One region of the Brevibacillus sp. LEMMJ03 genome, then DNA from elsewhere that is predicted to be linked to it. Evidence: riboswitches for the same ligand, from Rfam matches in the RefSeq annotation. Region 1 holds a riboswitch; each other region holds the start of a gene.
The links. A riboswitch is a leader RNA that binds a small molecule or an ion and turns the genes downstream of it on or off. The one in region 1 is predicted to bind S-adenosylmethionine.
Positions count from the first base shown of each region.

Region 2: it holds a riboswitch for S-adenosylmethionine, as region 1 does, so the genes downstream of both, FOI68_RS17510 (MetQ/NlpA family ABC transporter substrate-binding protein) here and FOI68_RS19305 (methionine ABC transporter ATP-binding protein) in region 1, are expected to answer to the same signal.
Region 3: it holds a riboswitch for S-adenosylmethionine, as region 1 does, so the genes downstream of both, mtnK (S-methyl-5-thioribose kinase) here and FOI68_RS19305 (methionine ABC transporter ATP-binding protein) in region 1, are expected to answer to the same signal.

Region 1 covers NZ_VKJN01000019.1:43,927-47,471, forward strand. Annotated here, with positions in the region: gene FOI68_RS19295 (MFS transporter) at 1-207, opposite strand, end outside; gene FOI68_RS19300 (LCP family protein) at 396-1,376, shown strand; SAM riboswitch class I at 1,507-1,623, shown strand; gene FOI68_RS19305 (methionine ABC transporter ATP-binding protein) at 1,706-2,719, shown strand; gene FOI68_RS19310 (methionine ABC transporter permease) at 2,720-3,385, shown strand; gene FOI68_RS19315 (MetQ/NlpA family ABC transporter substrate-binding protein) at 3,431-3,545, shown strand, end outside.
Region 2 covers NZ_VKJN01000014.1:96,481-100,025, forward strand. Annotated here, with positions in the region: gene FOI68_RS17505 (sigma-54-dependent Fis family transcriptional regulator) at 1-1,303, shown strand, start outside; SAM riboswitch class I at 1,529-1,645, shown strand; gene FOI68_RS17510 (MetQ/NlpA family ABC transporter substrate-binding protein) at 1,799-2,623, shown strand; gene FOI68_RS17515 (methionine ABC transporter ATP-binding protein) at 2,660-3,545, shown strand, end outside.
Region 3 covers NZ_VKJN01000006.1:75,887-79,431, forward strand. Annotated here, with positions in the region: gene mtnA (S-methyl-5-thioribose-1-phosphate isomerase) at 1-798, opposite strand, end outside; gene mtnK (S-methyl-5-thioribose kinase) at 795-2,021, opposite strand; SAM riboswitch class I at 2,204-2,346, opposite strand; gene FOI68_RS09805 (anti-sigma factor) at 2,437-3,545, opposite strand, start outside.

The DNA.
Region 1 (3,545 bases):
CCCGGCAAACTGTCCGACAATGCCGGCCAGCGACTGCAGCATCAGGACGACACCCGCTTCGGCCATCGAACGGTGCAGATGCGTATGGACGTAAAGCGTGGTCAGCGGCCACATAAAAGCGCTGCCGGACGCGTTGATGCAGCTGGCGGCGAGAAAGAGCAGCACGTCCCGCGGGTATCGGCGAAACCAGTTTCTGGGGGAGATCATGCGCGGTCACCCTCTATCGGCAGGTTTTTCCATAGTATACCCCCATTTATAAACTTTGTAAACGAAAAAGTTTAAAAACAAGATTCCAACCAAATAAAGGCTGCCCGGCTTCGACCAGATTCGAGTATACTAGTCAAAGTGGGGAGTATATCATCATCTCAGAAAGAGATAAAGGTGGCGTTTTCCAAATGCGCTTTTTGAAACGATTGCTGCTCTTCCTGATCGTGGCAGTCGCCGCGGCAGGGGGGTACTACGGATATTCGCTGTATCAGTTTGCCGAGGACATTCAGCAGCCCAACGTGATTAACCATCCTTCTGCCGGTTCGACGAAGGCGGCGGAGATTCCCGCGTGGGACGGCAAGGAACGCGTCAACATCCTGCTGATGGGCGTCGACCGGCGCGGCATGCACAGCAGCACGCTGCCCCGCTCCGATTCGATGATGCTGCTCAGCATTGATCCGGTTGCGAAACGATACGATCTGTTTTCGATCTTGCGCGACACCTATGTGGAGATTCCCGGCCACGGCCATGCCCGGATCAATTCGGCGATCGTCGAAGGAGGGCCGGAATTGGCGATGGAGACGGTGAGCCAGTTTACCGGACTGCCGGTGAACCGGTATGTGATCACCGACTTCGAGGGCTTCAAGCATCTGATTGACGCTGTCGGCGGCGTGGAGCTGTACGTGGAGAAAAACATGCGGTACCGCGACCCCACCGACAAAGGCGTGTACGATATCGATCTGAAAAAAGGGCTGCAGCGGCTGGACGGCTCCAAGGCGCTGCAATACGTCCGCTTCCGTCACGACGCGACGTCCGACTACACGCGGACGGAGCGGCAGCGCAAGCTGATGGCCGCGCTGGCCGACCAGATGAAGAGCGGCACCACGCTGATCCAGCTCCCGTCCATTTTGAAGGAGATCACCCCGTACGTGCAGACCAACATCAGCTCTTTGGACATGCTGAAGCTGGCGTCGCTCGGGTTGACGCTGAATACCCAACAGCCCGGCCAGTATCAGCTCCCGCCGATGGGGATGTTCCGCGAATCCAATCGCGCCGGTGCCGTCCTCATCCCCGATGTGGAGCAGGTTCAGGCCTTTATCCAGGAAAAACTGCAGCACTCTCAACCGGAGGCGGAGTCTGGTCGCGAACCGAGCGGCACGCAGAACTGATGCGTGCCGCAGCATGCGCGTGGGCCAACATCTTTTTCCTTTGTTTGCTATTGACAGAGTTTTTTTAAATGGAATATAATCCGATTTGTATCAACGTGAATACAAACAAACAGCATATACGGAGAAATTCTTCTTATCAAGAGAGGCGGAGGGACAGGCCCTATGAAGCCCGGCAACCGGCTCATCGCACAGATGGGTGTCGCGGTGCCAATTCCTACAAGATCGGCTGAATCTTGAGAGATGAGAAGGGTGGATGTGATCGGATAACGATGCAAACCCCTTTTTCATGTTGAAAAAGGGGTTTGTTCCGTATCAGGGAGGTGAACCGGATGATTCGCTTGCAAAACTTGCGCAAGAACTACACGGTACAAGGTAAGACGGTCCCCGCGCTGCTCGGGATTGACCTGACCATAGAAAAGGGAGAAATCTTCGGCATCATCGGACATTCCGGTGCCGGGAAAAGTACGCTGATTCGCTGCATCAACATGCTGGAGCGTCCGACATCCGGTCACGTAATCGTAGACGGCGTCGACCTGACCACGCTGGATGACCGCAAGCTGCAGGAGCAGCGGCGCCAAATCGGGATGATCTTTCAGCACTTCAATCTGCTCTCTTCGGCCACGGTGGCGGAGAACGTGGCCTTTCCCCTGAAGCTGGCGAAGCGGCCCAAGGCGGAGATTGACAAAAAGGTAAGCGAACTGCTCGCGCTGGTCGGCCTGGAAGCGCACCGCGACAAGTATCCGAGCCAGCTCTCCGGCGGGCAGAAGCAGCGCGTCGGCATCGCCCGCGCGCTGGCCAGCGATCCGAAAGTGCTGCTGTGCGACGAGGCGACATCCGCGCTCGACCCGCAGACGACCAATTCGATTCTCGCCCTGCTGCTGGACATCAACCGCAAGCTGGGACTGACCATCGTGCTGATCACGCACGAGATGCACGTCATCCGCTCCATCTGCGACCGCGTCGGCGTCATCGACGGGGGCGTCATCGTCGAGGAAGGCAGGGTTCTGGACGTGTTTCTCAAGCCGCAGCATCCGACCACGCGGGAGTTCGTGGAGCAGGTGGCTGATTCCGCCGAGCTGCGGGAAGCGGTGGCCCACGAAAAGGCGGCCGGCGACCGGACGATTGTCCGCGTCACGTTCCTGGGCGAAAAGACGTACCAGCCGATCCTGTTCCAGACCATGCAGGAGACCGGCACGATGTTCAGCATCCTGCAGGGCACCATTTCGCGGATGAAAGAGACGCCGTACGGACAGTTGGTCGTCGAATTGAACGGCGACCCGGAGCAGAGCAGCCGCGCCATCGAAACCTTGCGCCAGCGCGGCCTGGAAGTGGAGGTGATGTAAATGGGACTGACGTTTGAAAACGTCGATCTGACGGAAATCGGCCAAGCCACCCTGGATACACTGACGATGCTGGGCTTCTCGACGCTGTTTACCGTCCTGATCGGACTGCCGCTGGGCGTCCTGCTGTTTCTCACTTCCAAGGGACAGCTTCTGGAAAACCGCGCCTTTTACGCGATTGCGTCCTTTGTCGTGAACGTGCTGCGCTCGGTGCCGTTTATCATCCTGATGATCATGCTGATTCCGCTGACGAAGGTTCTGGTCGGCACGTCGCTGGGCGTCAAGGGAGCGATCCCGCCGCTGGTGATCGGGGCGGCTCCGTTTTTCGCCAGACTGGTGGAGACGTCGCTCAGGGAAGTGGACCGCGGCGTAATCGAAGCGGCCCAGTCGATGGGGGCGTCCAACTGGCAGATCATTTGGAACGTACTGCTGCCTGAATCCCGGCCGGGGCTGATTGCCGGCATTACGATTACCACCGTGGCGCTCGTCTCCTACACGGCGATGTCCGGCGTCATCGGCGGCGGCGGTCTGGGCGACCTGGCCATCCGCTACGGGTACCAGCGGTTCCAGACCGATGTGATGATCGTTACTGTCGTGATTTTGCTGGTGTTGGTTCAGATCTTGCAAACGCTGGGAGACAGACTGGTGATCCGCTTCAGCCGCAAGTAAGATCTTCACCATAAATTATGAGGAAAGAGAAAGGGGAAATCATCCGTGAAAAAATGGGCTGTTTCCATTCTGTCCACTGTACTGGCATTGTCCTTGGCCGCATGCGGCAGTAAAACCGAAACCGCTCCGAATCCGGCCAACAGCGGTTCGGACGGGGGCG
Region 2 (3,545 bases), on a different contig from region 1:
CGCCGGTGAGCTGGCAGGGGCGATCAACATCAGTGCGACGAGGGACCAATTCCATCCCTTTCTTTCCTCCCTTGTGCAGTTCATTGCGGAATCCGTGCAAAACCGCCTTCTGCTGGAAGAGGTCAAGCACGAACACCTCATTACCCTGAAGGAACTGGAACACACGTCCAATCGGCTTCATACCCCGCTTCTGACCCTCGACGGCGACAACCGCATCATTCGTGCGAATCAAGCGGCACGGCGCATACTGGGAAAGGATTGCGTGGGCAAGGAATTTCGAGAGAAAAAGGGGTTCGTGATCGAATCCATCGTGGACCATACACGCAAGATCTGGCGGTCTGTGGCGGTGCTCACGAAGGACACGGCCAGACAGCCGCTGCACACATTCGACCGGATAGCGGGCTCTTGTCCCAGTCTGCAGAGCGCCAAGGCGTTGGCACAAAAAGTGGCGGAAACGGATCTGTCCGTTCTTCTCTTGGGCGAAACGGGAACGGGCAAAGAACTGTTTGCCCAATCCATTCATTCCGCCAGTTTGCGAGCGCGGCATCCGTTTATTGCCGTCAACTGCAGCGCCATTCCGGAAACGATCATCGAAAGCGAACTGTTCGGATACGAGGGAGGTGCCTTCACGGGAGCAAAAGCCGAGGGGAATATCGGGAAAATCGAAGCGGCGCATCAGGGAACGCTGTTTTTGGACGAGATCGGCGACATGTCCCTCCGTGCCCAGGCGGCGCTGCTCCGCGTCCTGCAGGAGAAAGTGGTTACCCCGGTGGGCAGTGTGAAAAGCAAACCGGTCGATGTCCGCATCATCGCGGCAACAAACAAGGACCTGCGGGAAGAGATCAAGGCGAATCGATTCCGGGCCGACCTCTACTACCGATTGAAAGGAATTCAGATAACCCTGCCGCCTCTTCGCAAGCGGAGCGATGTGATTGAGCTGGCGGAACATCTTCTCCGGACGATGAGCGGCTCTGCTGCGATCACACTTTCCGCGGAAGCACAGACAAAGCTGCGTGCCTATTCGTGGCCGGGAAACGTACGGGAGCTGTACAGCGTGTTAAACCAGGCGGTCTTCTTGGCGGAAGGGAATTCGATCGGTCCCGAACATCTTCAGTTTGAAACGGAAGAACGGGAGGAGGAACATCAACAAAAGGTTCCTTCCTTACCGGTTTTGGAAAAAGAGGCGATCGAGCAGTCGCTTCGATTGGCCCGCTGGAATATCAGCAAGGCAGCCCGAATGCTTCAGATCAGCCGCAATACGCTCTATCGCAAAATGCAGGAGTACAAGATCTTTCAACCGTAACGATTCGGCCAAGGACTGTTCGTGGATTGCTGCGGCGACTCGCTCGGGAGACCAAGGAGAGGCGGCTTTCCGCCTCTTTCGTTCGTTTTGCGACCCGATTCGATCCGTTTTGACAATTTTCAATACATAGCGACAATAAACGATAAAGTCATTGACAGACACCTGCGGACACGTTATAATCCAACTAATCAAATCGGAATTGCACTTACAACTGGATAGGATGATCTCTTATGAAGAGAGGTGGAGGGACTGGCCCTGTGAAGCCTCGGCAACCTAAACGAACATTTGTGGTGCCAAATCCAACGGATCGATTCCGCTAGGTTCGATTCCGAAAGATAAGAGAGGTATTTACGCAGCAGGCGGCTTGCTGCCCTTACCTCTTCTTTGTAAGAGGTTTTTTTATTGAAAGGAGAGGATGCGTTCACATCGATGCCGTTGTTTTCCCAATCATGCATTCATACATCGTTTCATCGGAGAAAAGGAGAGAAGACCATCATGAAAAAAACGCGTTTCTTGTTGATCATGCTGCTTGTGATCGCCACGCTGCTTTCCGCCTGCGGAGGAAACAAGTCGGACAATTCGGCCGCACCGGCTGGGGAAAAAACAACGATCAAAGTGGGCGTCACCGCCGGCCCGCACGAACAAATCCTCAACAAGGTAAAGGAAGTGGCCAAAAAAGAAGGATTGGACATCGAAGTCGTCGTGTTCAACGACTACGTTCTTCCCAATCAGGCGCTGGATAAAGGAAACATTGACGTAAACAGCTTTCAAACCATTCCGTTTTTAGAGAAATTTAACGAAGATCACAAAACTCATATTGTCGAAATTGGCAAAACCGTCACCTTCCCGATGGGGATTTACTCCACCAAGTACAAGAAGGTGGAGGACATCCCGGAAGGCGGCACGGTCGGCATCCAAAACGACCCGACCAACCGGGCGCGCGCCCTGCAGCTCTATCAGGCCGCGGGATTGATCAAGCTGAAAGACGGTGTCGGCAACAAAGCAACGCCGCAGGACATCATCGAAAACCCGAAAAAGCTGGTCTTTAAAGAACTGGAGGCGGCACTGCTCGCCCGGACGCTGAAAAGCCTGGACGCGGCAAGCATCAACACCAACTTTGCGATGGAAGCGGGGTACAACCCGAAAAAAGACGCGATTTTTGCCGAAGGGCCGGACTCCCCGTACGTCAACATTCTCGCCGTAAACGAGAAGGACAAGGACAACCCTGTCTATCAAAAACTGGTCAAGATCTACCGCTCGGAGGAAGTCAAGAAGTTCATCGAGGAAGAGTTTTCCGGATCGGTGCTCCCTTCTTGGTAAGGAGGGAAACGTCCCAACAGGGAGGAGCTTGGGCAGATGATACAGCTAACGAATATTCACAAGACGTACAAGGTTGGCAGCAAACAGGTGGAAGCACTGAAAGGCGTAACGCTCCACGTCAACAAAGGCGAAATTTTCGGCGTGATCGGGTTCAGCGGAGCAGGGAAAAGCACCCTGCTCCGAACGATCAACCTGCTGGAAAAGCCGACAAGCGGATCGGTCGTGGTCAACGGGCAGGACATGCTGAAGCTGTCCGAGAAGGAACTGCGTCACGCCCGCAAAAAGATCGGCGTCATTTTTCAGCACTTTAACCTGCTGTCGTCGTACAACGTTTTTGACAACGTCGCCGAAATCCTCAGGATGAATCGGGTGCCGAAAGAGCAGATTCGAAAAAAAGTGGAGGAACTGCTGCGCCTGGTAGGGTTGGAAGACAAGGCGAGCGCCTACCCCTCCCAATTGTCGGGCGGGCAGAAACAGCGGGTGGGGATAGCCCGGGCGCTTGCCATGGATCCGGAAATCCTGCTGTGCGACGAGGCGACCTCGGCGCTTGACCCGCAAACCACGGAGTCGATTCTTGACCTGCTTTTGGACATCAACCAAAAGTTTAACCTGACGATTGTGCTGATCACCCACGAGATGCAGGTGATCAAAAAAATCTGCGACCGCGTGGCCATTATGGAAAACGGGGTCATCATCGAGCAGGGAACGGTATTGGATGTCTTCAGCAATCCGCAGCAGCCGACGACGCGCAATTTTATCAAGACGGTCTTTGATGACCAGGTCCCGAAAGAGATGCTGGCCAAAATCAAGAACGCCGGTCCCAGCGCGTACATCCTGCGCGTCGCGTTCCGCGGGGATGCGGCCCTCGATCCCGTTCTGGGAACGCTTGCCTCCCGCTATCCGGTCAGGACAAACCTGCTGT
Region 3 (3,545 bases), on a different contig from region 1:
GTGCGCGTGTGCCAGAACCGCCACGCCGTAGGTCCCGATCTTGTTGGCGACGTCGCCGTTGGCCGCCACGCGGTCCGTGCCGACGATGACCGCCTGCACCTTGCCCTGGGCCATCACCATCGCCGCCATGTTGTCGCAGATCAGCGTGACGTCGATGCCCGCCTGCTGCAGCTCGTAGGCGGTGAGGCGCGCCCCCTGCAGCACCGGCCGGGTCTCGTCGGCGTACACTTTCAGGTTCCAGCCGCGCTCCTTGGCGAGGTAGAGCGGGGCCGTCGCCGTACCGTAGGCCGCGGTCGCGAGCGCACCCGGATTGCAGTGCGTCAGGATGCCCATGCCGTCTTTCAGCAGGGTGAGCAGGTGCTCTCCGATTCGGCGGCACACTTCCGCGTCTTCCCGCTGGATGGACAGGGCTTCGTCCAGAACCGCCGCCTTCAGCTCTGCCACCGGTTTGCCGGCTTCGCGCTGCACGCGGGCCTTGATCCTGTCCAGGGCCCAGAACAGGTTGACCGCCGTCGGGCGGGAAGTGCCGAGGTAGTCGGCCTGCTCGCTCAAATGATGCCAAAACGCCTCAAAATCGTTGGCGTCGCTGCCGCGGACGCCGAGATACAAGCCGTACGCGGCCGCCATGCCGATGGCGGGCGCCCCGCGCACCTGCAGATGGCGGATGGCCGCCCACACTTCCTCCGAAGTGGTCAGCGTCAGGTAGATCGTTTCTACGGGCAGCCGGGTCTGGTCCAGCAGGACGAGCGCGTCATCCTGCCACTTGACCGGCGCAAATGGCGTGCTGGTCGTTGTCATACTGCAGCCTCCTGGTAGTATCGTGCGGTAACCGTCCGAACGATGTCTGTGATGTCTGTCGATACCTCCACGCCGTTCCGCTCCAGAATCAGCGCCTGGCCGATCGCCAGCGCCAGCCGCTCCGCTTCCGCGCGGGTCTGATCGTCGGCGATGCTGTTCAGGTCGGCGACGCCCGCCAGCCCGATGACGCGGCGCAGGATTTTGCAGCCGGCGAAGCCCGCCGCGTCCCGGATCAGCCGCTGCACGTAGCTCTGCCAGAAGCCTTCGGTGTGGGCGCTGCGCTCTTTCGCCTGTTTGTGCCAGAGCTGGACGAACTGGGAGACAAACTCGTTCCAGACGTCTTCCACCGTCGCCAACAGATATTCGCGATAGTCCTCCCGCTTTCCTGTATCCGGCTGCAGGCCGTGCTGGCCCGCGTAGTTCAGCAGCAGGTTGGCGATCACCGCGCCGATGTCGAAGCCGATCGGGCCGTAGTAGGCGAATTCGGGGTCGATCACCTTGATCGACGTCGGCGAAATGAAGATGCTGCCGGTATGCAGGTCGCCGTGCACCAGCGCCTCCGCCCGGGTGAGGAAATCGTACTTGAGCTTGGCGATTTCCAGCTTCAGCGGCTTGTTGTTCCAGATCGCCTCCACCTCCCGCCGGATCAGCGGGTTGAAGCTGTTGGTCGGCGCGTCTTCGTAGGGATCGGTGAAGACGAGGTCTTCAGTAATTTTGCATAATTCCGGATTTATGAATCTTCCGACGAGCGCTTTTTTGTCGTAGGGATGCGCCCCCAAATCGGACGTGTAAAACAGCGTATGGGCGAGAAAGCGGCCGATCTGTTTGGCGAACAGCGGGTAGCGGTTGCCCGCGATCAAGCCTTTTCGCATGATCACGTGGTCGCTGACGTCTTCCATCACCGTCAGGGCCAGCTCCTCGTCAAAGTGATACACCTCCGGCACGAGATCCGGCACGTATTTGTGCTGGATGCGCAGCGCCTCGCTTTCGATCCGGGCGCGGTCCAGCGTGAGCGGCCAGGATTCGCCCACCACACGGGCGTAGGGCAGCGCCTGCTTGACGACGACGCTTTTGCCCGTCGCTTCCTCCCGGATGTGGAACACCAGGTTGAGATTGCCGTCGCCGATCTCCCGGCTGGTCAGTTCCGCTTCCGCCGCAAACAGGTCCGGCAGTTGTTTTACGTACTGCACTGCTTCTTGTTCGCTCAATGCGCGATACGCCATGGTTCAATTCCCCTCTCCTTCGGCAGATGCCGCTTGTCTTCACATTTCCGGTGTGTCTATTCGGTGGCCGCCGGGCGGCGCGTGAACCGCTGCCGCCTCCAGCCAGAGCATTCCGCACATGCAAAAAGACCTCTTTTCCCGAAGAAAAGAGGTCTGTCCGTACGCGTCTGCGTGTCGTCTCCCCCTTATCTTCCAGAATACTTTTGTTTCTGCAGGAATTAGCACCGTGCACGCGCTGCACGTCCGTCGCCGGAAGCGCTCGGACAGCGTCATGTCGGTTGCCGGGTTTCATCGGGCCAGTCCCTCCACCTTCTCTGGATAAGGTATCCAACGTATGCGGTTTTGACGTTTGTTTGAATCATACAACCCCGGTTTCGCGCTGTCAACACCCTTTTTTGGGTGAAATGTCCAGTCTTCACGGACTGGTCCGCTGGCCCGAGGCACTCGGCTGGTCCCAGTTCCACCAGTCGATCCGGCCCACGAAGGCAGCCGTGATCGACGGCTCCTGCCGCAGCTTGAGCAGTTCCTTGACAGGGCCCGTCACGACCGCCCCGTAGAGGCGCACACCGTTCTGCTGCAGGTAGCGGCAGCGTTCCTCGATGCGCAGCCGGTTTCCGGCGGTCACAAGCCGCTCGCCAATGGCGTTCGTCAGCCGTTCCTGTCCCGCGAGATACTCCATTTCCGCCAGGTAAGCCCGGGCGCGCCGCTCACCTTCGCCATGTGCCTGAATCGGCGCTTCGCCGTAATCGAGTTCTCTTTCCGCGTATCCCCACACGTCACCGGCCGACAGCAGCAGACTGCCTTCCGCCGCGTCCGGATGGTTTCGCTCCTGCCCCGTATCCACGGCGAACCAGGTGGTATCCAAGTCGTAGCCGGAAAGCAGGGCGTAGTACTCATCATGGGTCAGCAGCCGGTCAAACGAGACGGCGAGCTGCGCCACCGTTCCCTCTGGCAGCTTTTCCAGCGTGTTCCAGGCGGGATTTCTGCGGAAGGCGCTTTCTTCCCGATCGGCCGCTGACGACGGAAAGAGAAAAAAGAGCCGCTCTTTCCGCAAACCGTCGGTCCATGCCGGCTTCGCGGAAATGATCGAGAAGACGTTGCTGATCGAAAAGGTTCCGGCGTTCTGATCGTCTCCCCCCACCTGTTCACGCAGTTCCATGTTTATCTCCCCGTACAGAAATCCGATTTGCGAACCGCTGCTGCCCACCGTGAGCCCCGGCTGGGTAAAGTGCACCATGTCCCGGGCCACCCGGTAGGCGTCCTCGTGCAAATACCAGCCGATCCACCCGTTGGCGAACATCAGGACCGCCCCGACGAGAAGCGAGATGCCCACCGTGTAAGCCGCGTTGCCCAGCCTGTGGCGCCATTTGCTGCGGCGGAGGATGGCGCGCTGCGTCTCTTCGGACAGCACGTCCGCTTCTCTCTCCTCCTGTCCGCCGCTGCCCAGCAGCAGCTCCTCCAAGCGTTCCGCATACAGCTCGTCCGCTGCAATCCTCGCACGGAAAGAGGCGGCTTCTTCCTCCG